One region of the Rhizobium sp. CC-YZS058 genome, then DNA from elsewhere that is predicted to be linked to it. Evidence: predicted binding sites of a transcription regulator. Region 1 holds the regulator's gene; each other region holds the start of a gene.

Region 1 (7,783 bases):
GCACGCAAGCGAACCACGCGCACCGGATGCAGGAAGTTGATCGGCAGGAAGGTCAGGATCACGGAGACGAAGACGACGATCGAGGCCGCCATCTCGCTCGGCTGGATGACGAAAAGCGTGAAGACGACCATGTTCCAGACGACGGGGAAGCCGGAGAAGAAGTATTCGTCGGTCTTCATGCCCATATCGGCATAGTAGATCGCGCTGGAGACGACGATCGCACCTGCGGCGACGAAGGACCAGGGTTCCCCGATCATGCCGCTCTGATAGAGCGCAAAGGCCGGCAACAGAACGTAGGTCACATAGTCGATCACATTGTCGAGCGTGTCGCCCGACCAGTTCGGCAGCACTTCCTTGACCCGGACCTTGCGGGCGATCGGCCCGTCGATGCCATCGACCGCGAGCGCCAGCGCCAGCCACCAGAACATGTCGACGAAGCGATGCTCGGCCGCGGCCACGACGCCGAGAAAGGCCAGGAACGAACCCGAGGCGGTCAGAACATGGACGGAAAAGGCGCGGATCTCCGCATAGGGAACCCGCCTGTAATTGAAGAACCTCATTCCGCTCCCTGCCAAGCCATCCGCGTTTGACGCTCCCGCGCCCTGCGACCTCCGCCATTCCGCCACTATGCACCCTTTCCCGCAGCAGGGAAGCGAAAGCAAGCTTTTGCCGCCGTCAGGTGCCGTTTCGCCTGTGGACGCAGGGCATGGCAGCTGCGCCATCGCGCCCCATTCCCATTCCACGAGCCTGCGCCTAGATAGAGCATGGCTTCGCCGCTGCGAGGCCCAACCTTGAGCTTGGAGGCCGCCATGGATCATTTCGACATCGTCGTCGTCGGCGCTGGTCTTGCCGGCGCGCTGACCGCGCTCAGCCTGGCTGCAACGGGCCGCTCCATCGCGCTCGTGGCGCCGGAGGCCGGCCCGGAAGATGGGCGGACGACGGCGGTCATGGACCCGGCCTTCGGCCTCCTGCGCACTCTCGGCCTGGCCGAGGCGCTGGAAGAGGCAGGCGCGCCGCTTTCCTCCATGCGCATCATCGACGGGACGGACCGGCTGCTGCGCGCGCCGGTCGTCACCTTCCGCGCAAGCGAGATCGGCCTGCCCGCTTTCGGGATCAACATTCCCAACACAGCTTTCAACCGCGTTCTGAAAGAGCGAATTGCGGCGACCCCTTCCGTCACCCGCATCACCGCCGCCCTGTCCTGCCTGCACCTGACGGACGAAAAGGCCGTTCTGCACTTGAGCGACGGGCAGCTTCTTTCGGCCGACCTGGTGGCGGGTGCTGACGGCAAGCGTTCCAAGGTGCGCAAGGCGGCGGGCGTCGAGGCGCGGGAATGGTCCTATCCGCAGACGGCTTTGGTCATGAATTTCGCACACGAGCAGCCGCACATGACCGTCTCGACCGAGTTCCACACGGCCGATGGGCCCTTCACGCAGGTGCCGCTGCCGGGCGATCGGTCGAGCCTCGTCTGGGTCATGAAGCCGCTCGATGCCGCGCGCATCGCCGCCTTGCCGCTGACAGAGCTGTCGCTTGCCGTGGAGCGGCGCATGCAGTCCATGCTCGGAAAGGTGACAGTCGAGGCTGCGCCGCAAAGCTTCCCGCTTTCCGGGCTGACGGCGCAACGTCTCGGTGCCGGCCGCGCCGTCTTTATTGGCGAAGCGGCGCATGCCTTCCCGCCGATCGGCGCGCAGGGGCTCAACCTCAGTCTCCGCGATGTCACGGCGCTGAGCGAGCTCGTGGCGCAGACATCGCAGCTCGGCGCCGAGTTCGGTGCCCGCTACGATGCGCGCCGCCGCGCCGATGTCGTCAGTCGGACCATGAGCGTCGATCTGCTCAATCGCTCGCTTCTGACCGGCCTGCTGCCCGTGCAGCTTCTGCGCGCCGGCGGGTTGCAGGCGCTGGCCTCGGCCCCGCCGCTGCGCAACCTGCTGATGCGCGAAGGGCTCCGGCCTGGCGCGGCGCTGGAGGAGATTGGTCGCACGCTGCGCGACGCCCTTCCCCGCTTCTCGCGCCGCGCCTAGCGGAGCGCGGTCGGCAAGATGCCGGCATGCAGGAGATAGATCAGCCCGCTCACGGTGACGACCGAGAGACCGGTCGAGATGAGGATGGTCGCCGAGGCTCTCTGCTGCCAAAGCTGATATTGCTCGGCGATGACATAGACGCTGGCCGCCGTCGGCAGGGCGGCCATCAGCACCGCCGCCTCAACCCAGAGCGGGTCGAAGCCGCCGACCAGCAGCAGAGCGAGACCGACGAGGATCGGGTGGAGGAGCAGCTTGGCCGGGACGATGTAGAAGATTTCGGCCGGCACGCGCGTCAGCGGCCGCAGGCCCAGCGTCACGCCCATGGCAAACAGCGCGCAGGGTGCCGCCGTTGGCGAGAGCATGGCAATCAGCCGGTCGAGAGCGGCCGGCGGCTGCAGGTGCAATCCGGCGGCGCCGACGCCGATCAGGGTCGCCAGGATGAAGGGATGCAGCAGGATGCGCCGCGCCACCTGGCCGGCCAGCCGAAGCGGGCGAGCGGTCTCTCCGCCGGCGAGCGCCATCATCGCCGGAGCGGCGATGAAATGGGCGACATTCTCGAAGGAGAAGATGAGGGCAACCGGCACGGCCGCCTTCTCGCCAAGCGCCAGCAGCGCAATACCCGGTCCCATATAGCCGATATTTCCATAGCAGCCGGCCAGGCCCTGAACCGTCGATCCGGCGATTCCATTGCCGCGCACCAGCCGGGAGAGAAGAAAGACCAGAAGGAAGACAGCGTAGGTGGCCGCCAGATCGACCGCGATGAAATCGAACCGCGCGAGTTCCTCGATCGGCGTACGGGAAATGAGCGTGAAGAACAGGGCCGGCAGGGCGAGGTAGAGGACATAGGCGTTCAGCCAGGCAAGACCATCGGCCCCGGCATGGCGCAGCGGCGTGAAGCGCGCGGCGAGATAGCCAAGCAGGATGAGGCCGAAGAACGGGAGAACGAGCGCGAGAAGCGAGGCCACGGTCGCCTCACCCGATTTTCATCAGGATGGGAAAACTCTCCTGGAACCAGATCGCGACGCTGCTGACGAAGCCGAACAGGAAGGCGAGGCCGGAAAGCACCAGCAAAGCGCCCATGATCTTTTCCACCAGTCCCAGGTGTCGGCGAAAGCGGGTGAGGAAGCCCATGAAGGCGCCGGAGAACCCGGCCGCGATCCAGAAGGGAACGGCGAGGCCGAGCGAATAGACGGCGAGAAGCGCGGCACCCTGCCCCACAGTGTCGCGTGCCGCGGCAACGCCGAGAATGGTGCCGAGAACCGGACCGATGCACGGCGTCCAGCCGAAGCCGAAGGCGAGACCCATCACATAGGCGCCGGAAAGCGTCGCCGGCTTGCCTGCGCCCTGGAATCGGGCCTCTCGGGCAAGCAGGGGGATGCGGAGGACGCCCAGAAAATGCAGACCCATCAGAATGACGACGAAGCCGCCGAGCCGCGACAGCACGTCCATGTGCTGGCGCAGCAGCATGCCGAGGCTCGACGCACCGACCCCGAGCGCGACGAAGACCGTGGCAAAACCGAGCGTGAACAGCACCGCGGTGACGAACACCGCCCGCCGCACCTGACCCGCAGCCGCCGGGCCGCCGCCTTCGCGGAACTGATCCATCGATACGCCCGCCATATAGCAGAGATAGGGCGGGACCAGCGGCAGCACGCAAGGTGACAGGAAAGAGAGCGCCCCGGCGAGAAGCGCATAGACGATCGGGATTTCGGCAATGGCCACCGGCAACTCCTGGCATGTCAATCGAACCGACGTCGCGCCGCGCCAAGCCCGCGCCGGCATGAAGTCACTGGCGGGACCGACCATGGCCGCACCCCTGCCAGCCCCTCCCCTCTACCGCTCCCATCGCCCCTTGGAAACCGTCTCACCCTCCCTGCGGCAACACGACCGGGGATCGCGCGACGAGGGATTGGACGATCAGGATGAACGGCGTCGCGAAGGTCCGCCGGCGGAATGCTGCTGGGGAGTCGCGCTCGGTCGCTGCCGAGAGAGGCCGATGGAAAAACAGCGAAGAGGCTTTTATGGGTTGACCCCGCGGGCCGGCCTATGCATATCTCCGCCCACTTTCGCCGGCCGTGCCGGATCTGGAAGAGCGCGTAGCTCAGTCGGTAGAGCAACTGACTTTTAATCAGTAGGTCCAGGGTTCGAATCCCTGCGCGCTCACCATCTTCGTCAAATTACGAAAAAAACACGCAAATTGAACGGGACTGGCGGGCATCGTTTGCGGAGCCGGGAGATGCGCCGTCCCCTTCGCGGATGGCGCGGCCAAACGATGGCAACAATCAAACTTCTATCATGATGTGGAGAGTTTTGGAGGCCTCGCCCGGAATTGAACCGGGGTACAAGGATTTGCAGTCCTCTGCGTCACCACTCCGCCACGAGGCCTCACAGGCTCATAAACAAGCCGTGGCGTGCGTTTAGAGCCATCCGCGAGAAATCGCAAGAGGCAAGCCGGTGCGGGCCGCACTTTTCCCCGCCCGCGTCTCCTCGCCCATGACGCGACGGATCAGAGGCTCGAAACCGCCTGCGGGTTCATCAGCGGCACTGCCTGACCGATGTCGTTGTTGGCGTATTTCAGCGCAAGGATGGAAAGGACGGAGACGATCATGCCAACGAAGATGAAACGCATGGAGATACCCTTTCGGCAGGCCGCGCCAGGGATGGCAGCGGGAGGCAAACTGGAATGGTGTGTGGTCGTGTTCTGAAGAAGCGAACGGCAGCAGTGGATCGGGACGATCCCGCTAGTCGAAATCGCCGATCTCGCCGGCTTGGAACAGAACGACGGGCGCGCTGCTTTCACCGACGGCCGGGCTCGTGTCCCGGCGCAGCGCGACAGCGCCGGCATGCTGGTCAGCCAGGCGAAGGGCAACGTGCCTCGCTTCATCTTCGCTCGCCGCGGAAATCGTCGGCTCGACCAGGGCCAAGCCGCCATCCGGGGCGCGGTCGAAGGCAAGCACTTCTAGGACGGCGTTTGTGCCGGGCATGGTCATGTCCCCATCCGGCGATCATCATGTCCGCCGTTCGAATTCGAGCAGCAAACGTGCCAAAGGGCTTGCGGTTCCGCAGCCAGGCACGATCCCTGCACAAGCTTGCCGTGCAACAAGCGAATGGCTCGCTTCGATGAGCGCGGACGGACGGGCGCGAGAGTGGATGCGGGAGACCGGTCGCAAAGCCCGCAATGCCGGGAAGGCGAAACGCAGGCTCTCTCGTCCAGCATCGGTCGCGGAGATCGCCATCACCCGCGCCACCCTTCTAAGGGACGGACGGCGCGCTAGGTCTGGTCGAGGAGCGAGCGCGCCGCGATCGTAAGCAGTAGGCAGCAGCAGGCGCGCCCGGGAGGTTCGGCATGGCACAGGAATGGCCAATGTTTATTCTGCAGGCCGTCGTCGTCTTCGGCGCCGTTGGCATGCTGTTCATCCGCGGCGATGGCGATATCGACCGACGGTGACGGTCTGAAAGGCGGACCGAGCAGGCTGGGAGGCAGGCACGGCCTGCCTGCCCTTTTCCCGTGAACCGTCAGTGGTAGCGGCGGATCAGGCCGACCAGAAGGCCCTGGATCTTGACCCGCTCGGGGCCGAAGATTCGCGTCTCATACGCCGGATTGGCGGCTTCGAGTGCGATGGAGGCGCCCTTTCGGCGGAAGCGCTTCAGCGTCGCCTCCTCGTCATCGACCAGCGCCACGACGATCTCACCGGGGCTCGCGCTGTTGGCGTTGCGGATGATGACCGTATCGCCGTCGAGAATACCGGCCTCGATCATCGAATCGCCTTTGACCTCGAGCGCGTAATGTTCGCCGACGCCGATCATGTCGAGCGGCACGGCGATGTCATGCGTGTTGTTCTGGATCGCCGAGATCGGCACACCCGCTGCAATCCGGCCCATGACCGGAACGGAGACGCTGTTGTTGTCGTTGCCCGGCGCAACGGGCCGACCCCGCGCGGACGGTGCGGCGGCGGGCGCGGCCGGCTCCTGCCCCAAGCTTCCCTGAATGACGCTCGGCGAAAAGCTGCGGCGCGGTTCCTTGCTCGGGGCGCCATAGGCCTCCGGCAGCCGTATCACCTCCAGCGCACGAGCCCGGTTCGGCAGACGCCGAATGAAGCCGCGCTCCTCCAGCGCGGTGATCAGCCGGTGAATGCCGGATTTGGAAGCGAGCGCCAGCGCGTCCTTCATCTCGTCGAAGGAGGGGGGAACACCGGATTCCTTCAGCCGCTCATGGATGAAGATCAAGAGTTCCTGTTGCTTGCGCGTCAGCATGGCGAGGCTCCGGAATCGCTGGAAACAAATCAAGAACGAGACTAGCTGTTCCTTATGTGTTCCACAAGGCCCTCAATCAGCGAAAAACGGATCGCGTTTCGAGCCCACGAGCACCGGCCGACGCTAATGGTAGAAAAAGCAGACGCAGTCCGCCCTCTCCTCATTCTCGCGTCCCCACACCCGCGCCGCCAGCCTGTTGCTGGCGCCCGTCTCGTCGAGGGGCACGCCGAGCAGCGTGACAGCGGCGAGCTTGGCGTTGACCGCCTCGACGGCAATGGTCTGGCCAACCTGGTGCACGCCCTCGCGCGGGGTCCATGTAAAGAATTGAACGGAATACTGCATGTCGTCCTCCCGAATGCAGACAGGTCGCCCGCTTGCTCCTCCGCAAATCAGCGACATGCTTTCTCTATCACGAATCGAGTCGCGACGAAATGGGAAGGGAGAGAGACTCGCGATGCCGAGGCCTGCGGGAACACAACAGGCTTGGTTGCGTTCTTCCAGCAATCAAACCGCCGGCTGAGCCGGCCTGAGGAGACATCATGGCCAAGGTAGTCGACGAGCGCGGCGACGTGCGCAACACCAGCGAACTGAACAAGAAGGTGACCCTTTCCCCGACGGAAGCCCGGCAGGGCAGACAGGGTTCGCCGGTCTTGAAGGTGCTGATCGGCGGACTGGTGCTCGCAGCCCTCGCGTGGGGAATCGCGGAATTTTACGGCGAAAGCGTCGACAACGACGCCGCGACCACGCGGCAGACGGCTCCGGCAGCGACACCGAACGATACGAGCGCCACAACCCCGAACCAAGGCACGGTCGATAATACGCCGCCGGCTGGCGAAGCCATGCAGCCGGCTCCCGCCGATCGCGATCCTACACCGCAGACCGGGAGCGGCGGCGCGGCGCAGCAGCCGTAAGCTCTCTGGTTGACGGGTACACCGGCCCGTAGCAGCTACGGTCGTGAAGTCTCACATGGCCCGCCTCGTGCGGGCCATTGCCTTTTCAGCGCTTCAATCGGTGACTTATGACGATGCCTGTTCCTTCGCCTGCCGGCGTCGACCCCACCAGACGGCAAAGCGGCGGCGTCGGCGCCTGACGCTGGCGAAGTCGTGCGACAGGACGATCAGGCCGACGGGGATCATCCAGAAGCCGAGGATCGGCAGGAAGCCGAGACAGCCGAACAGCACGAACAGGACCCCGATCAGCACCCGCAGCCAGCGGGAGCGCGGCAAGCGAATCCGCCATGACCCCAGCTGAAGATGCGGCGGCGCCGCGGGACGAACCCGGTTTTCGGCATCCGACATGCCTCTTCCTTTCATTTCGTTTCACACGGCATCCCGCGCCTGCGTGGGCGCGCCGCCGTCTCGCGCGGCAATAGCCCGTCTCTCGGGCCGCGCGGGATGCGCAGCGAAGATGGGCATTCATCCACAGGGCGGCAAGTTTTTTTGAAAAAGCGCTTGGCAAATCGAGAAAGCGTTTGTAATAGCAGCATCACTTCTGCGGCGCAGATGTTC
Region 2 (7,783 bases), 100 kb from region 1:
TCTTCCAGATCGGCGGAAATGTCGAAGCTTTCCTCCGCCTTGCGGTGGACGCCGCCGATGCCGCCGGTGGCGAAGACGCGGATGCCGCCAAGCGCGGCGGCGATCATGGTCGCGGCGACGGTGGTGGCGCCCGTCCTCCGCTCGGCCACGGCAAAGGCGAGATCGGCGCGCGAGACCTTCATGGCACCCTTGGTGGTCGACAGCGCCTCCAGTTCGCCGGCTTCCAGGCCGATATGCAGCGTGCCGTCGATGACGGCGATCGTGGCCGGAACGGCGCCGGCCCGCCGGATGATCTCCTCGACGCTGCGCGCCATGTTGAGATTGCCGGGATAGGGCATGCCATGGGTGATGATGGTCGATTCGAGCGCGACGATCGGCGCGCCGCGCGCGCGCGCTGCCGCGACTTCGGCGGAAAAGGCGAGGGGGGCTGTGAAGGCACGTGGCATGAGAGCGATCCTTTGGGAGGGGACGGAGCGGACGCGCCGGTCGCGCGTCGATTGCGGTCTTGAGGCAGCACCTAGCCGGAACCGGGGCTCAGGAGAAGGGCAAAAGCCAAGGTGCGACGCGCTGGCCCGCGCATCAGAGCGTCCGATCGGGCGAAATCGGCAAGAGCGGAACCGCCATCGGCACAAAGGCGAGCTGCGCGGCCAGGCGTGCCGGGCTCAACTCCGGGGCGACGGCGAAGGGTGAGCGGACGGTGATGCCCGCCGCGGCGACGCCGAGGCGCAAGGCCTCGCCCGGCTGGTGGCCGGAAAGCAGCCCGGCAAGGACCCCTGCTGCCAGCGCATCGCCTGCGCCGGTCACGTCGCTCAACTCCGGCAGGTTGGGCGGCGTGACCGCGAACCAGCCGGCGGCGGAGAGAATGACGGCTTCCCGGCTGCCGCGGGTGACCACGGCGCCGCCGAGCCCTGCGGCAGCGAGGCGGGACGCCCAGTCTGCAGCGGTATCCGCCCGGGCCCCGCAGACGGCAGCGGCCTCCGACTCGTTGAGGAACAGCCAGTCGAGATGCTGCAGATGCGGCACCAGGCGCTCGACCTTGGCCGGCGAAATGGCGATCGCGGCTGTGATGGCGCCTGCGGCTTTTGCCGCCTGCAGCGCGGCGCGAAGGGTTTCCGAAGGCAGGTTGGCATCGAGCAGGACGAGATCGGCAGCGGCGATCCGCTCCCGCAAGGCGCGCTGTTGCAGCCGGCGCGGCGAAAACAGCGTGTAGAGCGCCATATCGGCAAGTGCCACGACCAGATTGCCGTCGCGCTCCAGGATGGCAGTGTAGCTCGGTGTCCGGCGATCGAGAAAGGTGAAGGGGCAATCTTCCACGCCGGCCGCCTGCGCCGCCGCGGCGACGGCCTCCCCCTCGGCATCGCCGCCCCGCGGCGCGACCATGGCGACCTCCAGCGGCGCGAGTGTCAGACGTTCAATGGACCGATCGCTCTCCGCCGCGCCGTCGGCACTGTCCGGCTCCGGCCTGCCCAATCGTGCCAGGTTGCGGGCCGCATTGAACCCGCCGCCGCCGGCCTCCTCGAACCAGGACCCGGGATTGCTGGACCCGATCGCCGTATCACCGGATATGCGGCCGCGCCGATCGATATGTGCGCCGCCGATCACCAGAACACGGCGCGCAGCGCGCTCCGTCTTGCTGGCAGGAGCCTGCGAGTCACCCTCCCCAGTCACCCGGCAAGTCCGCCACAGTCACGGGTCGAAGCCGGTTGCGGGCGCCCGTATCCGGTCCCATGCGCATCAGTGCATGGAATAGGGAACGAGTCGAGAACGAAATCTGAATTCTGAAAGTCGGTCAAATGCTTGGGGACCCCTTGCGAAAACGGAACAAAAAGAGTACATGTTGCTTCGCGGCGGCTTCGTTGCCTCGATCGCTCCGATAACCTAAAGGTGGATGGAATGGCACAGAATTCTTTGCGGCTCGTTGAGGACAAAGCGGTGGATAAAAGCAAGGCACTCGAAGCGGCACTCTCCCAGATCGAGCGGTCGTTCGGCAAGGGCTCGATCATGAAGCTCGGTGGCAAGGACAGCGTCGTCGAGATCGAGACGGTGCCGACCGGTTCGCTCGGGCTCGACATTGCGCTCGGCGTCGGCGGCCTGCCCAAGGGGCGCATCATCGAAATTTACGGCCCGGAAAGCTCGGGCAAGACGACGCTCGCGCTGCAGACGATCGCCGAATCGCAGAAGAAGGGCGGCGTCTGCGCCTTCGTCGACGCCGAACACGCGCTCGATCCGGTCTATGCCCGCAAGCTCGGCGTTGATCTTGAAAATCTGCTCATCTCGCAGCCGGACACCGGCGAGCAGGCTTTGGAAATCACCGACACGCTGGTGCGTTCCGGCGCGATCGACGTGCTGGTCATCGATTCGGTTGCAGCGCTGACGCCGCGTGCCGAAATCGAAGGCGAGATGGGCGACAGCCTGCCGGGCCTGCAGGCCCGCCTGATGAGCCAGGCGCTGCGCAAGCTGACCGCCTCGATCTCCAAGTCGAACTGCATGGTGATCTTCATCAACCAGATTCGCATGAAGATCGGCGTCATGTTCGGCTCGCCGGAAACGACGACCGGCGGCAATGCGCTGAAGTTCTACGCCTCGGTGCGTCTCGACATCCGTCGGATCGGCTCGGTCAAGGAGCGCGACGAGGTGGTGGGCAACCAGACGCGCGTCAAGGTCGTCAAGAACAAGATGGCACCGCCCTTCAAGCAGGTCGAGTTCGACATCATGTATGGCGAAGGCGTCTCGAAGACCGGCGAGCTGATCGACCTCGGCGTCAAGGCCGGGATCGTCGAGAAGTCGGGTGCCTGGTTCTCCTACAACAGCCAGCGTCTCGGCCAGGGCCGGGAAAACTCGAAGAACTTCCTGCGCGACAATCCGGACACGGCGCGCGAGATCGAAACGGCGCTTCGCCAGAACGCCGGCCTGATCGCCGACAAGTTCCTCGAAAACGGCACGCCGGAAGCCGAGGACGACGGGGACGACGCCGCTCTGGCATAAGGGCTTTGCGTGTCGGCCGCGCCGCGTCTGGCGTCGCTGCCGCAGGTCGCCGACAGGCTTTCGACCGGCCGCCTCTTTTGGAGGCGGCCGGTTTTTGTTTGTCGGCTGGACAGGGTTCGGGACGGGCGATAAAAGCCTGCAGACATTGGGTAAGAGGCCCCTTCGAACCGGATTTCGCGCCATGCGGTCCGGCCCGGCGGCGGCGAGGAAACGGCAGCGCGGGGCGCGGGCCGAACTGAAGGGCGCAAGATGAGCGGCGTAAACGAGATCCGGTCGACTTTCCTCGACTATTTCAAGGCGAACGGCCACGAGGTCGTGCCCTCGAGCCCGCTGGTGCCGCGCAACGACCCGACGCTGATGTTCACCAATTCGGGCATGGTGCAGTTCAAGAACGTCTTCACCGGCTTCGAGCAGCGCCCCTACTCGACCGCGACCACCGCGCAGAAATGCGTGCGCGCCGGCGGCAAGCACAACGACCTGGACAATGTCGGCTATACCGCGCGCCACCACACCTTCTTCGAGATGCTCGGCAACTTCTCCTTTGGCGATTATTTCAAGGAGCGGGCAATCACGCTGGCCTGGGGCCTGATCACCAAGGAGTTCGGCATCGACCCGAACCGGCTTCTCGTCACCGTCTATCACACCGACGACGAGGCCTTCGATCTCTGGCGCAAGATCGCCGGCCTGCCGGAAAGCCGGATCATCCGCATTCCGACCAGCGACAATTTCTGGGCAATGGGCGATACCGGTCCCTGCGGTCCCTGCTCGGAAATCTTCTACGACCATGGCGACCATATCTGGGGCGGTCCGCCCGGTTCGCCGGATGAGGATGGCGATCGCTTCATCGAGATCTGGAACCTCGTCTTCATGCAATATGAGCAGGTGACGAAGGAAGAGCGCGTCGCCCTACCGCGTCCCTCGATCGATACCGGCATGGGGCTGGAGCGCATCGCGGCGCTGCTGCAGGGCAAGCACGACAATTACGACATCGACCTGTTCCGCACGCTGATCACGGCCTCGGAAGAGGCGACCGGCGTCAAGGCCGAGGGTGAGCGCCGCGCGAGCCACCGCGTCATCGCCGACCACCTGCGCGCCTCCGCCTTCCTGATCGCCGATGGCGTTCTGCCGTCGAACGAAGGCCGCGGCTATGTTCTGCGCCGGATCATGCGCCGCGCCATGCGCCACGGCGAACTGCTCGGCGCGCGCGAGCCGCTGATGTACAAGCTGCTGCCGGCGCTGGTGGGCGAGATGGGCCGCGCCTATCCCGAGCTCATCCGCGCCGAAGCGCTGATCTCCGAAACGCTGAAGCTCGAGGAAACCCGCTTCCGCAAGACGCTGGAGCGCGGCCTCGGCCTGCTGTCGGATGCGACCGCGACGCTCAGCCAGGGCGATACGCTGGACGGGGAGACCGCCTTCAAGCTCTACGACACCTATGGATTCCCGCTCGATCTGACCCAGGATGCCCTGCGCAACCGCGGCATCGGCGTCGACCTGACCGGCTTCACCGATGCGATGGCGCGCCAGAAGGCGGAGGCCCGCGCCAGCTGGGCAGGCTCGGGCGAGGCGCAGACGGAAACGATCTGGTTCGAGTTGAAAGACCGTTTCGGCGCCACCGATTTCCTTGGCTATGACACGGAAAGTGCCGAGGGCGTGGTCCAGGCGATCGTCCGCGAGGGCGCGTCGCTCGAGCGGGCGGAGGCCGGCGAGACCGTGCAGGTCGTGCTCAACCAGACGCCGTTCTATGGCGAGTCCGGCGGCCAGATGGGCGACACCGGCATCATCGCTGGCGAGGGCGTTCGCCTCTCCGTGACCGACACGCAGAAGCGCGGCGACGGCCTGTTCGTCCATTTCGCCCGGGTCGAGGAGGGCACGCTTGCCGCCGGCCAGGCCGTGACGCTGACCGTCGATCATGCCCGCCGCAGCCGGCTGCGGGCCAATCACTCCGCCACCCACCTGCTGCACGAGGCGCTGCGCGAGGTGCTCGGCACCCATGTGGCGCAGAAGGGCTCGCTGGTGGCGCCCGAGCGCCTGCGCTTCGACGTGTCGCATCCCAAGCCGATGACGGCCGAGGAGCTGAAGCGTGTCGAGGCGATGGCGAACGAGATCGTCGTGCAGAACACGGCCGTGACGACCCGGCTGATGAGCGTCGACGATGCGATCGCCGAAGGCGCGATGGCGCTGTTCGGCGAGAAATATGGTGACGAGGTTCGCGTCGTGGCGATGGGCAAGGCGTTGCACGGATCCAAGGCCGGCAAGGCCTATTCGATCGAACTCTGCGGCGGCACCCATGTCGGCGCCACCGGCGAGATCGGCCTGGTGCGTATCGTCGGAGAGAGTGCCGTCGGCGCGGGCGTCCGTCGCTTGGAAGCGCTGACGGGCGTCGAGGCGCTCGCCTATCTGGGCGAACAGGACGAGCGCGTGCGCAGCCTCGCCTCGGCACTCAAGGTGCAGCCCGTCGATGTCGTCTCGCGTGTCGAGGCGCTGGTGGACGAGCGCCGCCGTCTGGAGCGCGAGCTCGCCGAAGCCCGCCGCCGCCTGGCGCTGACCGGCGGCAACGAAGACAGCGGCTCGGCCGACGCGGTGCGCGAGATCGGCGGCGTCAAGTTCCTCGGCCGCGTGGTCTCCGGCGTCGAGCCGAAGGACCTGAAGGGGCTGGCGGATGACGGCAAGAAGAGCCTCGGCTCCGGCATCGTTGCCTTTATCGGCGTGGCGCCGGATGGCAAGGCCAGCGCCGTCGTCGGCGTCACCGACGATCTGACCGCTCGCCACAGCGCCGTCGAGCTCGTGCGCCTCGCCTCGGCCGCCTTGGGCGGCAAGGGCGGCGGCGGCCGTCCCGACATGGCTCAGGCCGGCGGCCCCGACGGCACCAAGGCATCGGAAGCCCTCGACGCCGTCGCCACGGCCATCGCCGGCTGACCGTTCCCCTGTTCGAACGCAAGGAGGGCCGTGCGCTGCGTACGGCCCTTTTTGCTGCGCGAATGCCTGCACGCCATGCTCGGCCTCTCGCCGGCATGTGACGTGGATTGGCGTGATTGAAGGCAGCGCCGACCAGCCGCGCCGTTCCGCGGAAGAGACGGCAGCAGATCCTCGGGACGAGCCCGAGGATGACGGCGAGGGGTGGGGTCGCCTCCTGTAGTGAATGGCGGGTCGATTGGAGGATGGCCGATCCCCCCGCCTCGTCATGCTCGGGCCTGGCCTAAGCATCCGTCCACGCCGCAACACGCTGGAGATGGGCGCCCCGGGCCGCCGCGCCGTTCGGGTGGAGGAGCCCGGCAATGGCTCCTTGTCATGGGCCCGAGGATGGCGGGAGAGGTCAGGGGGTGGAGTGGAGGGTGGCGGCGTCGGCGTCGTCCAAGTCTTTCGCGCGGAGGGCCGCGGGGCGGGTTGCGAGGCGGGCGGCGTAGGCGGCGAAGGCCGGGCGGTCTTCGATCGTCTTGAAGGCCAGCCCCCAACTGACCGCGCTGCCGACATAGACATCGGCCGCCGTGAAGCGGTCGCCGGCGATATAGGCACTGGCGGACAGGGCTGTTTCCAGCGCATCCAGCGCATGGCCGTAACTGCCATAGCCGACCATGCGCTGCTGCTCGGGCGCGATCTCGACCTTCAACGTGCGGTTCACCACGGCCGATTCGAGCGGGCCGGCGGCGAAGAACATCCAGCGGTAATAGGCCGCCCGCTCGGATGGCGTCGGCGCCAGCCCGGTCTCGGGAAAGGCATCGGCCAGATAGGCGCAGATCGCCGCGCATTCGGTCACGACCCGGCCCTCATGAACGATCGCCGGCACCTTGCCCATCGGGTTGATCGCCAGATAGGCCGGCGACTTCATGCTGCCGCCATAGGTCAGCAGTTCGCGTCGGTAGGGAATGCCGGTCTCCTCCAGCATCCAGCGGGCGATACGGCCGCGCGACATGGGGTTGGTGTATAGCGTCAGCGTCTCGGTCATGGTCGTCCTCCCTGATCCGCGGACGAGACTAGCCGTCGGCGCCGCGAAGGCAACCCGGTGCTTCCTGCCGCGCGATGGGCAGGAACGAAAAAACCCGGCCGCGAGCGCGACCGGGTTTTCATGTCAGGCTGTCTGGAACGATCAGGCGGCCATGGCGGCGCGCAGGTTCTCGTCGATCTTGTCGAGGAAGCCGGTGGTCGAGAGCCAGGGTTGGTCAGGGCCGATCAGCAGCGCCAGGTCCTTGGTCATGAAGCCGGCTTCCACCGTCTCGACGCAGACGCGCTCCAGCGTGTCGGCGAAGCGGGCGAGCTCGGCATTGTCGTCGAGCTTGGCGCGGTGGGCGAGGCCACGGGTCCAGGCGAAGATCGAGGCGATGGAGTTGGTCGAGGTTTCCTCGCCCTTCTGGTGCTGGCGATAGTGACGCGTCACCGTGCCGTGTGCAGCTTCGGCTTCGACGGTCTTGCCATCCGGCGTCATGAGGACCGAGGTCATCAGGCCGAGCGAGCCGAAGCCCTGGGCGACGATATCGGACTGGACGTCGCCGTCATAGTTCTTGCAGGCCCAGACATAGCCGCCGGACCACTTGAGCGCCGAGGCGACCATGTCGTCGATCAGGCGGTGCTCGTACCAGAGCTTGGCTTCCTTGAACTTTTCGGCGAATTCCGTGTCGTAGACATGCTGGAAGATGTCCTTGAAGCGGCCGTCATAGACTTTGAGGATCGTGTTCTTGGTCGAGAGATAGACAGGAACGTTGCGCTGCAGGCCGTAGTTCAGCGAGGCGCGGGCGAACTCGGTGATCGATTCGTCCAGATTGTACATGCCCATGGCAACGCCGGCAGCCGGCGCGTCGTAAAC
Region 3 (7,783 bases), 910 kb from region 1:
GCGCGGTGCCCGAGGGGTCGCCCATGCGCCGCCTCTCGGAAATGCAGCTCGGCCTGGCGCTGGCCGAAGTCGGCGACAAGGACGAGGCCAAGAAGCACCTTCGCGGGCTGATCGAGCTCGACCCGAAGGATATCCGCAGCTATCTCGCCTATGGCAGCGTTCTGTCCGACAACAAGGACTACAAGGAGATGGCCGAGATCTACGATCGGGCCGTCGCCGAAATCGGCCCGGTGCCCAAGCGCGGCGACTGGACAGTCTTCTTCCAGCGCGGCATCGCCTATGAGCGGCTGAAGATCTGGGACAAGGCGGAGCCGAGCTTCAAGAAGGCGCTGGAGCTCAACCCCGACCAGCCGCAGGTGCTGAACTATCTCGGCTATTCCTGGGTGGACATGAACATGAATCTCGACGAGGGGCTGAGCATGATCCGCCGCGCCGTCGAGCTCAAGCCGGATGACGGCTATATCGTCGATTCGCTCGGCTGGGCCTATTTCCGCTTGAACCGCTTCGACGAGGCGGTGGCGGAGCTGGAGCGGGCGGCCGAGCTGAAGGCCGGCGATCCGACGATCAACGACCATCTGGGCGATGCCTACTGGCGCGTCGGCCGGCAGCTCGAAGCCGTGTTCCAGTGGAACCAGGCTCTGGAGCTGAAGCCGGAAGAGGCGGAGATCCCGAAGATCAAGGACAAGATCGCCAACGGCCTGCCCCCGCTCACGCCCAAGGTCCCTGCCGCGGCCGACGCCAAGCCGGAAAAGCCGGCGGTGACCGAGACGCCGGACAAGAAGTCCTGACCCGACGGGCGATGATCCCGCGGCGTGCACCACACGGTCCTGTCACGCCGGCGGCGGTCTCCGCCGATCCGGCGCTCTCACCCCGAGCGCCGCATCCAGCCGCACGCAAGACCCCCTCTGGCCTGCCGGCCATCTCCCCCCCCCACGAGGGGGGAGACCCGGAGGTCGCGCCGTGCCTACTCTCCAATGTCCCTCCCTGCCTCCTCCTCTCAGCCGCGCAATGCTGGGCAAAGGTCCCACGCCACGGTCTCTCCTCTACAAGGGGGGAGACCTGGATGCAGCGCCGTGCCCTCTTTCAGACCGTTGAACGAAAGTGTCTCTCATGACTGACTCCGAGACCGGGCTGGATATGGCGTTGGTGGTGCATGCGCCGGCGAAGATCAATCTTGCGCTGCATGTGGTCGGCCAACGGACCGATGGGCATCATCTGCTGGAAAGCGTGGTGACCTTTGCCGATCGCGGCGACCGGGTGATGATGGCGCCGGCCGAGGAGGATCGGTTCACGCTTTCCGGCCCCTTTGCCGACCAGCTGCCGCGCGAGGCTGGGGACGGCAATCTGGTGCTTTCGGCCCGCGACCTGCTGCGCGACACGCTGCAGGCGGAAGGCTATGCCACCGGGCCCGTTCACCTGCATCTGGAGAAGAACCTTCCGATCGCCTCCGGAATCGGTGGCGGATCGGCCGATGCGGCGGCGACCTTGAAGGGGCTTTCGACGCTTTGGCAGGCCGAAGGCGCCGCGCGGGCGCTGCCGGCGCTCGGGCTTGCTCTCGGCGCCGACGTGCCGATGTGCCTGGAGGGCAGGCCGCTGATTGCGCGCGGCATTGGCGAAGAGATCACCCCGCTCCCCATGCCCACCTTCCACGCCCTGCTCGTCAATCCGCTGGTGGGGGTTTCGACGCCCTCCGTCTTCCGCGCGCTGATCCAGAAGACCAACAGCCCGCTCGCCCTGCCCGAGAACCTGACGGAAGGATCCGACTGGTTTTCGGCTCTCGATGAACTGCGCAATGACTTGCAGCCGCCGGCGCTCTCGCTTCAGCCGGCAATCGGCGCCGTTCTGGAAGCGCTGGAACTGACCGAGGCTGCGGTTCTGCGCATGTCCGGCTCGGGCGCCACCTGTTTTGCGCTCTATGAAAGTGCCGAGCTGCGCAACCATGCCGCTGCCGCCCTCAGCCAGTCTAGGCCGGACTGGTTCGTGATGGCTTGCGAAACCGTGGCTGCGGCGTGATGCTGCGCGCAGGGTCTTGCAGACCCATTACTCGCCGCTTTTATCGATCATCTCTCGCCACCCGCAGCGTTGCGGCCTCCGCCTCAAAGGATCTTCGCCATGGCTGACCAGACCCCCGCACCGGAGCGGCCGTTCATTCCGGTGACCGTCGCGGTGCTGACCGTCTCCGACACGCGCATGCGGGCCGACGACCGGTCCGGCGATACGCTGGAGGCGCGTATTCTCGAAGCAGGGCACCGGCTTGCGGCGCGCGCGATCGTTGCGGACGAGCGCTCGGCCATTGCCGCGCAGGTGCAAGCCTGGAGCGACGATCCGGAGATCGATGTGGTGATCACCACGGGCGGAACCGGATTTACCGGGCGCGACGTGACGCCGGAGGCGCTGGAACCGCTGTTCGAGAAGCGGATGGACGGGTTCTCCGTTCTGTTTCACCAGCTTTCGGCGGCCAAGATTGGCACCTCCACCATCCAGTCCCGTGCCACGGCAGGGGTGCTGAACGCGACCTTCGTCTTCGTGCTGCCGGGCTCGCCCGGCGCCTGCCGCGATGCATGGGACGGCATTCTGCGTCAGCAGCTCGATTATCGCCACCGGCCCTGCAATTTCGTCGAGATCATGCCTCGGCTGGATGAACATTTGCGGCGGTGACTTTGGCCTTCCCCGGCTGAAGCGGTCGGCAGGCTACGCCCGCTCGGAGGGCGCCCCTTCGGGCGCCGCGGCCCAGGCCGGCATCAGCTCGCTCGGCAGGCGATGCACGGACCGTTTTCGAACGAGATCGATGAGCCCCATGCCGGGACGGGCGAGCGCCGCGGCCTCGCTGCGTCGGACGAGGTAACCCTGTTCCAGCAGGCCCGCCCGTGTGAAGAGCCGGGCCGGAAAGGGCCGGCGATGCCGCTGCGAGGCCGAGAACCGCGCCGGCGAGCGGCCGACGGCCATATGTTCGGCAACCTCGTTCACCCAGTTGCCGAGCGGACGGGCGCCGGGTTCCAGCAGGAGCAGCCAGCTGCCGCGCGCCGCGGTGAGAGCCTCCGACAGCGTGCCCTCTTTCAGAAACCGGGCGCCGGCGGCATCCGCCACGGCGCCGGAGGCATCGCTGGAACCGCGGTCGAGGATCAGCACATCGCTGACCAGCCCTTCCACCGCCCCCGGCACCAAAGCCGCCAGCGTTTGAGCCAGGCGGGCCTCATGGTTCCGGGTTTCGAGAAGAATGGTCAACATAAGCTTCAGGCTACCGCAGCGCAGCAGAAAGCACCACCGAGAGACGGCCCCGAAGCGCTTTAAAACAATGTTCATCATGAATCCGGGTTGCGGCCGGTTGATCTCCATGGGTTTGTTCTTGCAATGTTCCATCCATCGCGGTATCACTGCGCTATCGGGACCGGGGAGGCCGACTCGTGCTGCATCGCGCGTCTCCCCGTTGCCCCAGCCGGAGTATCCCATGACCGATCTGTCTCATGTCAGGCAGGGCGCCTTTGCGCCCGGCAACGGGGCCGACATGGCCGAAGCGATGCTGGCCGAGAGCGGCCTGCGCATCGAGAGCGAGCGTCGGCGCGGGCGCGGTGCGGCGCTGAACACGGCAGGCCGCTTCGAGCCGGTGAGCCGCACGATCGAGGATGACGGCTGGCACTCGCTCGAGGATCTGCCGCCCTTCAAGACCGAGGTGCAGATCGAGAAGCCACGCAGCGTCATCACCCGCAACGATTCGCCGGATCTCAATTTCGACCGGTCGGTGAACCCGTATCGTGGCTGCGAGCATGGCTGCATCTATTGCTTCGCGCGGCCGAGCCACGCCTATGTCGGGCTGTCCGCCGGGCTCGATTTCGAGACCAAGCTCTTTGCCAAGCCGGATGCCGCACGGCTCTTGGAGCGCGAGCTGGCAAAGCCGGGATACAAGGTGAAGCCGCTGGCGCTCGGCACCAACACCGACCCCTACCAGCCGATCGAGAAGGAATGGCGGATCACCCGCCAGATCATCGAGGTGCTGAAGGCGGCCGATCATCCGGTGATGATCGTCACCAAATCGGCCCTGGTTACGCGGGATATCGATCTTCTGGCGCCGATGGCCGAAAAGGGCCTGGTGCGCGTGGCGCTCTCGGTCACCACGCTCGACCGCAAGCTGGCCCGCGCCATGGAGCCGCGCTGCTCGACGCCGCCGAAGCGGCTGGAGGCGATCCGGGCGCTGTCCGACGCCGGCATCCCGACCAGCATCCTGATGTCGCCGATCATTCCGGCGCTCAACGACCATGAGATCGAACGCGTGCTGGACAGCGGCAAGGCAGCCGGTGCCGCGGAGGCCAGCTATGTGCTGCTGCGCCTGCCGCTGGAGGTGAGCCCGCTGTTTCGCGACTGGTTGCTGCGCCATTATCCGGATCGCTACCGCCACGTCATGTCGCTGGTTCGCTCCATGCGCGGCGGCAAGGATTACGACGCCGAGTTCGGCAAGCGGATGAAGGGGACCGGCCCCTACGCATGGCAGATCGGCCGCCGCTTCGATCTCGCAGCCAAGCGGCTGGAGCTCAACACCACGCGCCGTACCCTCAACAGCGATCTTTTCACGCCACCGCTCGGCGCCGGCGTGCAGCTCGCGCTATTTTAGAGCCTCCTGTAATCCGGTTGTCCGCTGGCAGCGTAGACAGGGTGAAGCAACGACATTTGTGGCCTGTCCTCCTCGTGGACCGGCCACATTTCCCCCCGGCGCCGCCGCCATGGCAAGGGGGGCTTGAAGGGAATCGGGAGACTGTGCTCCTCTGTGCCCATGGCGCGACGCACATCTCCCGATTCTCCTTCACTGTTTGCGGCAGCAAAGGCCGTGCTGCCCGTCACTGACGGACCCGACTTTTCGCTGGAGGATGCTGCCTTGCGTGAAGGGCTCTGGCCGGTGGCCGGGACCGACGAGGCGGGCCGAGGCCCCCTGGCTGGCCCGGTCGTTGCAGCGGCCGTGATCCTTGATCCCACCCGCATCCCTGGGGGGCTGAACGACAGCAAGCAGCTAACGGCAGCGCGTCGCGAGGCGCTGTTTGCCGAGATCCTTTCCAGCAGCATCGTCTCCATCGCCTCCTCGGCGGCTGGACGGATCGACGAGACCGACATCCGCAAGGCAAGCCTCGATGCCATGCGCCGCGCCGTGCTCGGCCTTCATCGCCGCCCTGCCCTTGTGATTGCCGATGGGCGCGATGTGCCGCCCGGACTGCCATGCCTCGGCCGCGCCGTCGTCAAGGGTGATGCGCGTTCGCTCTCCATCGCCGCCGCCTCGATCGTCGCCAAGGTTGCCCGCGACCGGATGATGGCCCGCGCCGACACGCGCTTCCCCTCCTATGGCTTCGCCGTTCACGCGGGCTACGCCACACTGCGCCACCGCTCCGCCATCACGCTCCACGGCCCCTGCCCCCTCCACCGCATGACCTTCCGGCCGCTAAGAAGCGAGGGCGAAGAGGGTCTTGAGCCGGACTTGCTGGCGGGGGAGTAGAGCGCCGTTCCTGCGGGTGAAATGGGAGGCAAGTCCCTCTCTGGCCTGCCGGCCATCTCCTCCACAAGGGGGTAGAGACCCAAAGGCGAGCGCTCACTCCGCCGTGACGTCTTCAACGCGTAGGCTTTCAGCGCCAGGGCCATCGTGATGGGCGGGACGATTTCCCACGGTCTCTCCCCCCTTGTGGAGGAGATGGCCGGCAGGCCAGAGGGGGTTTTTCCGACGTTTCTCGTCGTGCAAACGAAGAAGGCCGGCGCAGAGGCCGGCCTTTGAACGTGATGGAGGAAAAACCGCAGCTTCAGTTGAGGCGGGTCTTCACTTCGCTGATCGACTTGGCGAACAGCGCCTGCTGGCTCTGGCCATCGGCACGAGCGGCGATGACGCGTTCGGCAGCCGAGATGGCGATGTCGACGGCGGTGGCGCGCACGGCGTTGATGGCGTCGGTTTCGGCCTGGCGGATCTTCTGCTCGGAAAGCTGGGTGCGGCGGGCGACGAATTCGTCGGTCTTCTGCTTGGCTTCCGCGGTCAGGGCTGCGGCCTCGCGCTGGGCGGCGGCCACGATGTTGGCGGCTTCCGCTTCGGCATCCTTACGCTTCTTCTGGTACTCGGCGAGCAGGGCCTGGGCTTCTTCGCGCAGACGCTTGGCCTCATCCAGGTCGTTGCGGATGCGGGCAGCGCGCTCGTCGAGCGACTTGCCCATCATGCCCGGCACCTTGAGATAGGCAATCAGCACGAGGAAGAGGACGAGGCCGACGGTGGCCCAGACTGTTGCCTGTGAGGTCAAATCCATGGGTCTGCTCCTTCGTCCTTAGTTCGCTTGCGCCTTGACGGCCGAGGCGATCTCGGCGCGCGGCACGTCCGAGCCGGTCAGCTGCTCGACCACCGCGGCGGCCGTCTCCTCGGCAATGGCGTCGACATCGGCGAGCGCGGCCGACTTGATCTCGGCGATGCGGCCTTCCGCAGCCTGGATCTTGGCATTCAGCTCGGCCTCGATGGCGGCACGGTCGGCAGCGGCCTTGGCCTTGGCGGCGTCGCGGGCGCTGGCGGCGATCGCGTTGCCCTTGGCGCGGGCTTCGGCCAGATCCTTCTCATAGGCTGCCACGGCCGCATCGGCCTGGTCCTTGGAGCGGGCGGCATCGTCAAGATCGCGGGCAATCGTGCTTTTGCGCGTCTCGAGGATCCCGCCGATGCGCGGCAGGATGACCTTGGAGAGCAGGAGGTAGAAAACGCCGAAGGACAGGACCAGCCACAGCAGCTGCGAGGCGAAGGTCGTCTGGTCGAAGGGCGGGAAAACGCCGGATCCGTGTCCGCCTTCATGGGCGACGCCGGTTTCGGTGTGGACCTCGCCAGGCTCGGCATGGGGTGCGGCCCCCTCGGGCGCTGCCGTCATGGGTGCAGCCTCGGGTGCGGCGGCGCCCGGAGCGGCGGCGTCCGGCGCGGCTGCCCCGGGGGCAACGGCGTTCGGGGCGGCGGCGTCAGGCGCTGCGCCTTCGGGCGTCGATGTCTGGGCGTAGGCCGCCGTCACGAACATGCTCATCTCCAGGTGCAGTCAAAATCGTCATCTGCGTCTCCCCCGGGGTCATAATAGCCGCGGCAGGCGATGCAGGAGAAAAGAGAAAGGCAGCCGGCCTCGGGCGCTTTAGCGCGGCGGCTGCGAAAAGGACCGCGCGACCGATGAGGGCCGCGCGGTCCGATGCCGGTCTTAGACCGCGAACAGCAGAAGGAGGGCAACGAGCAGCGAGAAGATGCCCAGTGCTTCCGTTACGGCGAAGCCGAATACGAGGCGGCCGAACTGGCTGTCAGCAGCCGAAGGGTTGCGCAGGGCGCCCGACAGAAAGCTGCCGAAGATGTTGCCGAGGCCGAGGGCCGTGCCTGCCATGCCGAGGCATGCGAGACCTGCGCCGATGTACTTTGCTGCTTCCGCTTCCATGGTGATGCTCCTTGAGTAGAAGGGTTGTTGCGGCTTTTCTTGACAATCGCGGCAGGTGCCGGACTGCGCGTGACTATTCCTCAGTGGCCGCCCGGGTGGACCGCGTCGTTCAGGTACATGCAGGTCAGCACCGCGAAGACGTAGGCCTGCAGGAAGGCGACGAGGAATTCGAGACCCGTGAGCGCCACGGTCATGATGAGGGGCAGGATGGCGCCGCCGATGCCCAGCGCACCGAGCGCGCTCAGCGAGGCGACGAAGCCTGCGAACACCTTCAGCGTGATGTGGCCGGCCAGCATGTTGGCGAAGAGACGGACAGACAGGCTGATGGGGCGCGAGAGGAAGGAGATGATCTCGATCGCGACAACCAGCGGCAGCAG
Region 4 (7,783 bases), 1.7 Mb from region 1:
GTCTTCACCTCCGCATCGGTGATCAGCCCCTCCTCGCGCATGGCGCCGAGCACGATCTGCGCCCGCTCCTCCGCCGCTGCCGGATCGCGCGCGGGGGAAAGGCGCGAAGGCGCCTTGAGGAGGCCGGCCAGCATGGCGGCTTCGCCGAGGTTCACGTCGCGGGCCGACTTGTGGAAATAGCGCTGCGACGCGGCCTCGACGCCATAGGCGCCCGAACCGAAGAACACCCGGTTCAGATACATGGCGAGGATCTGATCCTTCGTGTAGCGATGCTCGAGCCAGAGGGCGAGCAGCACCTCCTGTACCTTGCGCTCCAGCGTGCGCTCCGGCGAGAGAAACAGGTTCTTGGCAAGCTGCTGGGTGAGCGTCGAGCCGCCCTGGACCGTTCGGCCGCTCGCCAGATTGGTGATGACGGCGCGCGCAAGGCCGAGCGGATCGACCCCGAAATGCGAATAGAACCGCCGGTCCTCGATTGCCATCACGGCCTGGGGAATGAAGGGCGACATGCTTTCGAGCGGAATTTCCTCGCCGCCGGTCGCGCCGCGATTGGCGAGCGTTTCGCCGGTGGAAGCGAGGATTTTTACATTGGGCGGCCGTTCCGGAATGGTCCAGCTGGTGGCGCTCGGCATGCGGGCGCCATAATAGAGCACGAGGCCGCCAAGGCCGATTGCCCCCCAGATGCCGAAGACGATGCACCAATAGATGCAGGCGCGCAGAAAGCCGAACAGGCCGCCACCCGAGCGGCGGGCCCGCCGCGTCCGCGCCGGCTTTGCCGCCTTGGCCGGTCTGGAGGCGGCCTTCTTCCGGCCTCCGCCGCCGCGCGATCCGCCATTGCCGGCTACACGATCGCCGGCACCGAGCCGCAGGTCGCCATCCCGGCCCCCGCTGCCCGAAAAAGAGGGTTCGACGCGCGGCCGCGATGATGTGCGCTTTCCTGCCATGCCGGGGATTACATCGCTCCAAACTGTGCGTGAAAGACAGCGACCAGCCAAGCCGCATGCGGATGTCGCCCCGCAGGTGAAGCGTAAATGCGGCGATTTAAGGAGAGGTTAACCCCGCTTTAACCGACACGCGCCGGCCCAACAGAAGCGACAGGATGGACGTCGTCCCGAATTTTCTCGCGTCGGGACAGTGGCTTACCGCCGATAAAGGCACTTCGGGCGCTCCGTTCGACGTCCGCGTCGGAATTGCCGGACAGGGGAACCGCCGCGTGCTCCATTGACAAGTGCCGCGTGGATTGCGAGCGCTAGATGATGGACACCGGTGCCGCGCCTGCGCGGCGGATCGGGGAGGCGCGCAGCACGATGCCGGCACCGCCCTTGAGAAGAGCGACCGGCAGAAGGAGGAAGGCCATGGCGAACGACAATGAACCGGAGATGGAATATTCCGAACTGTCCGGGGAATTCACCGAGGATGGCGTGACTGTTCTCGTTGATATTTCCCGTCCGGCCGGCACGCAGCTCGACTGGCGCCTGATGGTGCTGACCGAGGAAGAGGACGTGACCGAATGGGAAGAGCCCTTCGCCACCGACCGCGAAGCCTTCGACGAATTCCTGGCGACCGTTGCACGCGAAGGCATCCACTCCTTCTTCACCGATGCGGACGACAGCCCGACCCTGCAATAGCCGCTTCTTATCCCTGCCTTATTGCTCAGCCGGCGTCCGCTCGGTCCACGTGAGCCTGCGCCCGATACCGACCGGGCGGGCTTGGAGGGCGGATCGACGCTCCCGGCGCCTCGTCACGCCGCGCTCGACAGGCGATCTCCGGCGACGCGGTAGGCGATGGCTTCGGCGAGATGCACCCGGCCGACATGCGGCGCCTCGTCGAGATCGGCCAGCGTCCGCGCCACCTTGAGCACGCGGTGATAGGCCCGTGCCGAAAACTTCATCCTCTCGGCGGCGTCGCGCAGGAGTTGCAGCCCACCGGCATCCGGCTCGGCAATCTGCTCCACCAGTGCCGTGCTGCAGCGCGCATTGGAGGTTACGCCCGGAAAACCGAGCCGAAGGAAGCGGTCGGTCTGCAAAGCACGCGCCCTGGCCACCCGGGCTGCAACGGTGGCGCTGGTTTCGGCCGGGCGCGGACGCAACAGATCTGCGGCGGCGACGGCCGGCACATCGACGCGGATGTCGATCCGGTCCATCAGCGGCGCGGAGATGCGCGCCTGGTAATCGGCCGCGCAGCGCTGGCCGCGGGTGCAGACATGGCCGGGTTCGCCCGCCATGCCGCAGCGGCAGGGATTCATGGCCGCGACGAGCTGGATCGCCGCCGGGTAGGAGACCCGGTGATTGGCGCGGGCGATGATGCACTCGCTTGTTTCCAGCGGCTGGCGCAGCGCATCCAGCACCTGCGGCGAAAACTCCGGAAACTCGTCGAGAAACAGCACGCCGTGATGGGCGAGCGAGGCCTCGCCCGGCCGTGCGCGGAGGCCGCCGCCGACAAGCGCCGCCATGGTGGCGGAATGGTGCGGCGTGCGGAAGGGCCGGCGATCAGACAGCTTGCCGCCGGGCAGCGCGCCGGCGATGGAGTGGATCATCGACACTTCGAGCAGCTCGGCAGGCGCCAGCGGCGGGAGGATGGAAGGAAGCCGGGCGGCGAGCATCGACTTGCCGGACCCTGGTGGGCCGACCATCAGCAGATTGTGATTTCCAGCCGCCGCCACTTCCAGCGCCCGCTTGGCGCTCTCCTGCCCCTTGATCTCGGCGAGGTCCGGCAGGTTGGCGGCAAGCGCGCGTGTCGCCGGCTCGGGCCGCGAGAGAACCTGCGTGCCGCGAAAGTGGTTCGCGAGCGCGATCAGGCTGCGCGGCGCCAGGATGTCCACCTCCGCCCCTGCCCAGGCCGCCTCCGGGCCACAGGCTGCAGGGCAGATGAGACCGAGCCCCAGCGCATTGGCTCCGATGGCGGCGGGCAGGGCACCCGCGACAGGCGCCACGGTGCCATCGAGGCTCAGCTCGCCGATCACCACATAGGCGCTTAGCGCATCCGCCGGAATGGCTCCCAGCGCCGCCATGAGACCGAGCGCGATCGGCAGGTCGAAATGGCTGCCCTCCTTGGGAAGATCCGCCGGAGCGAGATTGACCGTGACCCGCTTGGCCGGCATGGCGAGGCCCGAGGCATGAAGAGCAGCCTGCACGCGCTCCCGGCTTTCGGCCACGGCCTTGTCAGGCAGGCCGACGATCTGCATGCCGACCTTGCCCGGCGCGACCATGACCTGGACATCGACCGGGACGCCCTCAATGCCCTGAAATGCGATCGTTCTGACTCTCGCGACCATCGCCCGCCACCGCTCCGTTGCCGTCCATTAGAGAAGACTTGCACAGAAGCAGGGGTAAAACAAGAACAATGATCGAACGATCACACGCAGGCATGCCGCATGGGTTGAAACAGGTTGCAGAAAACCGGAACAAACGCGCTGCTGTGCGCGCTGGTCAGGCCCGCTTCGCCTCGATCGCGTCCCAGAGCAGCGCGGCGATATCGGCGCCGCCGAAGCGCTTGACCTCGCGAATGCCGGTCGGCGAGGTGACGTTGATCTCCGTCAGCTTGTCGCCGATCACATCGATGCCGACCAGCAGGAAGCCGCGGTCGCGCAAGGAAGGGCCGATGCGGGCGCAGATCTCCTCCTCGCGCGCCGTCAGCTCCGTCGCCTCGGCCCGGCCGCCGACATGCATGTTGGAGCGGCTGTCGGTTTCGGCGGGCACGCGGTTGATCGCGCCGACCGGCTTGCCATCGATGAGGATGATGCGCTTGTCGCCCTTGCGCACCGCCGGCAGATATTCCTGCGCGATGAAGGGTTCGCGGAACATCTGGCCGAACATTTCGAGGAGCGAGGACATGTTGCGGTCGTCGCGCGTCGAGTGAAACACGCCGGCCCCGCCATTGCCGTAGAGCGGCTTGAGGATGATATCGCCCATCTCCTCGCGGAAGCGAGCGATCTCCTTGGGGTCCTTGGTGATCAGCGTGCGCGGCATCAGGTCGGGAAATTCGGTGACGAAGATCTTTTCCGGCGAGTTGCGCACCCAGGCGGGATCGTTGACCACCAGCGTCTTCGGGTGGATGCGCTCCAGAAGGTGGGTGGAGGTGATATAGGCCATGTCGAAGGGCGGATCCTGGCGCAGCAGCACCACGTCCATGGTCGACAGATCGACCCGCTCCGGCGCGCCGAGCGTGTAATGGTTGCCCTTCTCGTCGCGCAGCTCCATCGGCTCGACGGTGGCGATGACCGCGCCATCGCGGAGCGACAGCTGGTCCGGGGTGTAATGGAACAGCTTGTAGCCGCGGTTCTGTGCCTCCAGGCTCATGGCGAAGGTCGAATCGCCGGTAATGTTGACGGTGGAGATGTGGTCCATCTGCACCGCGACGTTGACGATTGCTGCCATGTGAGAGCCCCCTTGGTCGGAGCTTCCCATGTAGAAGCGCGGCCGTGAGAAGGCAAGGCGGCCGCAGTGCGGCGACCGGCTTGCACGATGCGGAAGGCGAGCCGCGCGCTGTCTCTCTCGCGCCGAGCAGCTCCTGCAGAAAGGCGGGCGGTTGATGGACGCGGACGAACAGCCGCCTTATCTCCGACCGCGGCCGATGATCGCAGTGCCGACACAATCGGCCTTTCAACTGGATGCGCCTTCAAGGAGTGCTGCTGATGAACCGTTTCCTGACCGCCCTCGGCCTGGCCGGCGCCACCTTTTTGGCCGTCCACGCGCTGGCGCCGCTGTCCGCCTCCTCGCCCTTTACCGGCACCGCCCAGGCACAGGACGTGCCTTATGTGGATGATCGCTCCGATGGCGCGGCGCTGGTGCGCTCGCTCTACAATGCGATCGCCCGCCAGGAATATGCGCGTGCCTACAGCTATTTCGGCGATCGTCCGCCGGCCGGTGACTATCAGAGCTTCGTCGCCGGCTACAAGGACACGGTGGATGTGAAGGTGAAGACCGGCGCCGTGACGCAGGAAGGCGCGGCCGGCAGTGTCTATACGCCCGTTCCCGTGGCCGTCCGCTCGGTGGACAAGGGCGGCCGCGAGCGGGTCTTTGCCGGCTGCTACATCACCCGCATCGTCAACGCCGCCGTGCAGGAACCGCCCTTCACGCCGCTGCATATCGAAAGCGCCGAGCTGGAGGAGGTGAAGACCGCCTTCGACGACGCGGTGCCGAAGGTCTGCCACACGCCGTCCTGAGGGGCGGCGTCAGGGCGCGGGATCGGCGCCGGCTGCCAGCCCCTTCTCGGCGCGCCGCCTGGCCACGAACTGGCCGCGCTCGAAAATGACGACGACGACGAGCGCGATGACGAAGGGGACGACGAGGTACAAGAGACGGAAGACGGCGAGCGCCGCCAGGACCGAGGCCGGCGGCAGCTCCGGCAGGGCGGCCACGAACATCAGCTCCAGCACGCCGATGCCGCCCGGGGCATGCGAGAGCAGCGCCGCCGAGAACGACGCCAGGAACACGCCGAGCACCACCATATAGCCGGGATTGCCAGCCTCGGGCAGGGCGAAATAGATGATCGCCGCCGCCCCCAGGAGCTCGATCGGCGCGATGAAGAGCTGGCGGATGGCAAGCGAGGCCTTGGGATAGTCCAGCCGGAACCAGCGGGTGCGAACGGGCCGGAAGCCGACCACGCTGCCGATGAGATAGAGCCCGATCAGCAGCAGGATGACGACCGCCGTCGAGATCGAGGCCTCGATCGGCACGACGCTCGCAAAGCGCTCGACGATCTCCGGCTCGATGAGGAGCACGATGGCCGAAAGCAGAAGTGTGCCGAGCGCGAAGGTGAAGGAGCAGAAGGCGACGAGAATGCCGATCTCGCTGACCGTCAGACCCTTCGATCCGTAGGCGCGATACCGCACGACCGCGCCGGAAAACACCGAAGCGCCGATCGTGTGCGACAGGGCATAGGCGGTGAAGGAACAGACGGTGATGAAGACCAGCGAGATGCGATGGCCGAGATGTTCGAGCGCCAGGTGATCATAGGCCGCCAGCGCCGCATAGGCCACCAGCGTCGAGGCGCCGGCCAGAAGCCAGCCATGCAGCGGGATCGCCGTCAGACTATCCCAGAACTCTTCGACCGAAAGGCCGCGCAGCTCGTGGTAGAGGCCATAGAGCGAGAAGGTGATGGCCGCCAGCCCGATCGCCGGCCAGATCAGGGCCTTGAGCGTCTTCATGGGGCGCTCGGTCCGCGCCGTCGTCCGGAAATGCATGTCATGCGCGAATGAGACCATCTGGCACCGCCAGGGTCAAGGGCGAGCGGACCGGGCAATCGGTCACGAAAGGGTCAGAGGAAGGTCATCCAACCCTTTCGCAGGAGAGCACGGCCTCAGGGCTTGGCGGCACCGAGAGCAGCGAGGATGCGGATCCAGGAGCGAATGCCCTTGGCGAAGGATTGCAGCTCGTATTTCTCGTTCGGCGAATGGATCCGGTCATCGGAAAGACCAAAGCCGACGAGCAGCGATTCCATGCCGAGCAGCGACTGGAAGTCGCCGACGATCGGGATCGAACCACCCATGCCGATCACCACGGCCGGCTTCGGCCATTCGTCCGATAGCGCCGTCTTGGCGGTGGTCAGCACAGGCGAATCATAGGGCAGCTGGATGGCCGGCGATCCGCCATGTTCGTGGAACTCGACCGAGCAATCGGCCGGCAGCTGAGAGCGCACATAGTCGCGGAAGGCCGAGCGGATGGCATCGGGATCCTGCTTGCCGACCAGGCGGAAGGAGATCTTGGCCGAGGCCTTGGCGGCGATGACCGTCTTGAATCCCTCGCCCGTATAGCCGCCGGTAATGCCGTTCACCTCGGCGGTGGGGCGGGCCCAGGTCAGCTCCAGCACCGAGCGGCCCTTTTCGCCCGAGGGGATCGAGAGGCCAATCTCGCCGAGGAAGCTTTCCGCCGTCTTGCCGAGGCTTTCCCAAGACGCCTTGATCTGGCTCGGCGTCTCCTCCACTCCGTCGTAAAAGCCGGGCAGCGTCACGCGGCCCGTCTCGTCATGCAGGCCGGCCAGGATCTTCGCCAGGATATGAACCGGATTGGCGGCCGCGCCCCCGAACATGCCGGAGTGGAGATCGCGATCGGCGGCGATGATCGTCACCTCCTCGCCCACCAGCCCGCGCAGGCCGGCGGAGATCGCCGGCGTTTCCCGGTCCCACATGCCGGTGTCGCAAACCAGCGCATAATCGGCCTTCAGTTCCTCGGCATGGGCATCGAGGAAGGGCTTGAGCGACGGCGAGCCGGACTCCTCCTCGCCTTCGAACAGAATGGTGACGCGGCAGGGCAGGCTGCCCGCAACAGCCTTATAGGCTCGGCAAGCCTCGACGAAGGTCATCAGCTGGCCCTTGTCGTCGGAGGTGCCGCGGCCGGTGATGACCGTGCGGCCGGGGGAAAGCTCCTTGATCGACGGCTCGAAGGGATCGCTTTCCCACAGCGCCAGCGGATCGACCGGCTGCACGTCGTAATGGCCGTAGAACAGCACATGCGGCGCATCCGGACGCGCCCCATCATGATGCGCCACCACCATGGGATGGCCGGGCGTGTCGTGCAGGCGCGCGGTGAAGCCGAGGCCGGAGAGATCGTCCACCAGCCACTGGCCGGCCTTGCGGCAGGCCTCCTTATAGGCCGGGTCGGTCGAAATCGAGGGAATGCGCACGAGCGCGAACAGCCGCTCCAGGGCTGCATCGAGTGTCTGATCCGCCTTGGCGAGTACGCCGTTAAGTTCCGTCATTGCCTGCTCCTTCGCATGAGGCGCCACGCGTGAAAGGCCCGTTGAGACCGGGCGGCGCGTCGCCGGCGCGGACCCTATCGCATCTTCC

Evidence for each region. The regulator LexA, encoded in region 1, represses DNA repair genes until DNA is damaged. The targets are predictions, from matches to a motif close to TGTTCNNNNTGTGTTCNG.
Region 2: the regulator LexA is predicted to act here: its motif matches at 1,818-1,835, upstream of recA (recombinase RecA).
Region 3: the regulator LexA is predicted to act here: its motif matches at 3,342-3,359, upstream of U8330_RS13550 (PA0069 family radical SAM protein).
Region 4: the regulator LexA is predicted to act here: its motif matches at 3,333-3,350, upstream of U8330_RS01115 (YifB family Mg chelatase-like AAA ATPase).

What each region holds. Positions count from the first base shown of each region.
Region 1 covers NZ_JAYESJ010000001.1:1,901,527-1,909,309, forward strand. Annotated here, with positions in the region: gene pcsA (phosphatidylcholine synthase) at 1-560, opposite strand, end outside; gene U8330_RS09025 (UbiH/UbiF family hydroxylase) at 810-2,021, shown strand; gene U8330_RS09030 (AEC family transporter) at 2,018-2,986, opposite strand; gene U8330_RS09035 (cytochrome c biogenesis CcdA family protein) at 2,994-3,743, opposite strand; tRNA gene U8330_RS09040 (tRNA-Lys) at 4,112-4,187, shown strand; tRNA gene U8330_RS09045 (tRNA-Cys) at 4,333-4,406, opposite strand; gene U8330_RS09050 (hypothetical protein) at 4,528-4,650, opposite strand; gene U8330_RS09055 (hypothetical protein) at 4,763-5,005, opposite strand; gene lexA (transcriptional repressor LexA) at 5,538-6,275, opposite strand; gene U8330_RS09065 (hypothetical protein) at 6,399-6,617, opposite strand; gene U8330_RS09070 (hypothetical protein) at 6,815-7,186, shown strand; gene U8330_RS09075 (hypothetical protein) at 7,292-7,573, opposite strand; tRNA gene U8330_RS09080 (tRNA-Asn) at 7,782-7,783, shown strand, end outside.
Region 2 covers NZ_JAYESJ010000001.1:2,005,466-2,013,248, reverse strand. Annotated here, with positions in the region: gene U8330_RS09575 (pseudouridine-5'-phosphate glycosidase) at 1-446, opposite strand, end outside; gene U8330_RS09570 (carbohydrate kinase family protein) at 580-1,668, opposite strand; gene recA (recombinase RecA) at 1,894-2,985, shown strand; gene alaS (alanine--tRNA ligase) at 3,235-5,901, shown strand; gene U8330_RS09555 (glutathione S-transferase family protein) at 6,299-6,928, opposite strand; gene U8330_RS09550 (NADP-dependent isocitrate dehydrogenase) at 7,070-7,783, opposite strand, start outside.
Region 3 covers NZ_JAYESJ010000001.1:2,811,639-2,819,421, forward strand. Annotated here, with positions in the region: gene U8330_RS13530 (tetratricopeptide repeat protein) at 1-788, shown strand, start outside; gene U8330_RS13535 (4-(cytidine 5'-diphospho)-2-C-methyl-D-erythritol kinase) at 1,111-2,013, shown strand; gene moaB (molybdenum cofactor biosynthesis protein B) at 2,113-2,658, shown strand; gene U8330_RS13545 (glycosyl transferase) at 2,692-3,228, opposite strand; gene U8330_RS13550 (PA0069 family radical SAM protein) at 3,449-4,606, shown strand; gene U8330_RS13555 (ribonuclease HII) at 4,766-5,476, shown strand; gene U8330_RS13560 (F0F1 ATP synthase subunit B) at 5,775-6,266, opposite strand; gene U8330_RS13565 (F0F1 ATP synthase subunit B) at 6,285-7,007, opposite strand; gene U8330_RS13570 (F0F1 ATP synthase subunit C) at 7,179-7,406, opposite strand; gene U8330_RS13575 (F0F1 ATP synthase subunit A) at 7,487-7,783, opposite strand, start outside.
Region 4 covers NZ_JAYESJ010000001.1:220,531-228,313, reverse strand. Annotated here, with positions in the region: gene U8330_RS01125 (transglycosylase domain-containing protein) at 1-941, opposite strand, end outside; gene U8330_RS01120 (hypothetical protein) at 1,353-1,625, shown strand; gene U8330_RS01115 (YifB family Mg chelatase-like AAA ATPase) at 1,739-3,271, opposite strand; gene gshB (glutathione synthase) at 3,426-4,373, opposite strand; gene U8330_RS01105 (hypothetical protein) at 4,631-5,161, shown strand; gene U8330_RS01100 (YbhN family protein) at 5,171-6,145, opposite strand; gene U8330_RS01095 (dipeptidase) at 6,298-7,695, opposite strand.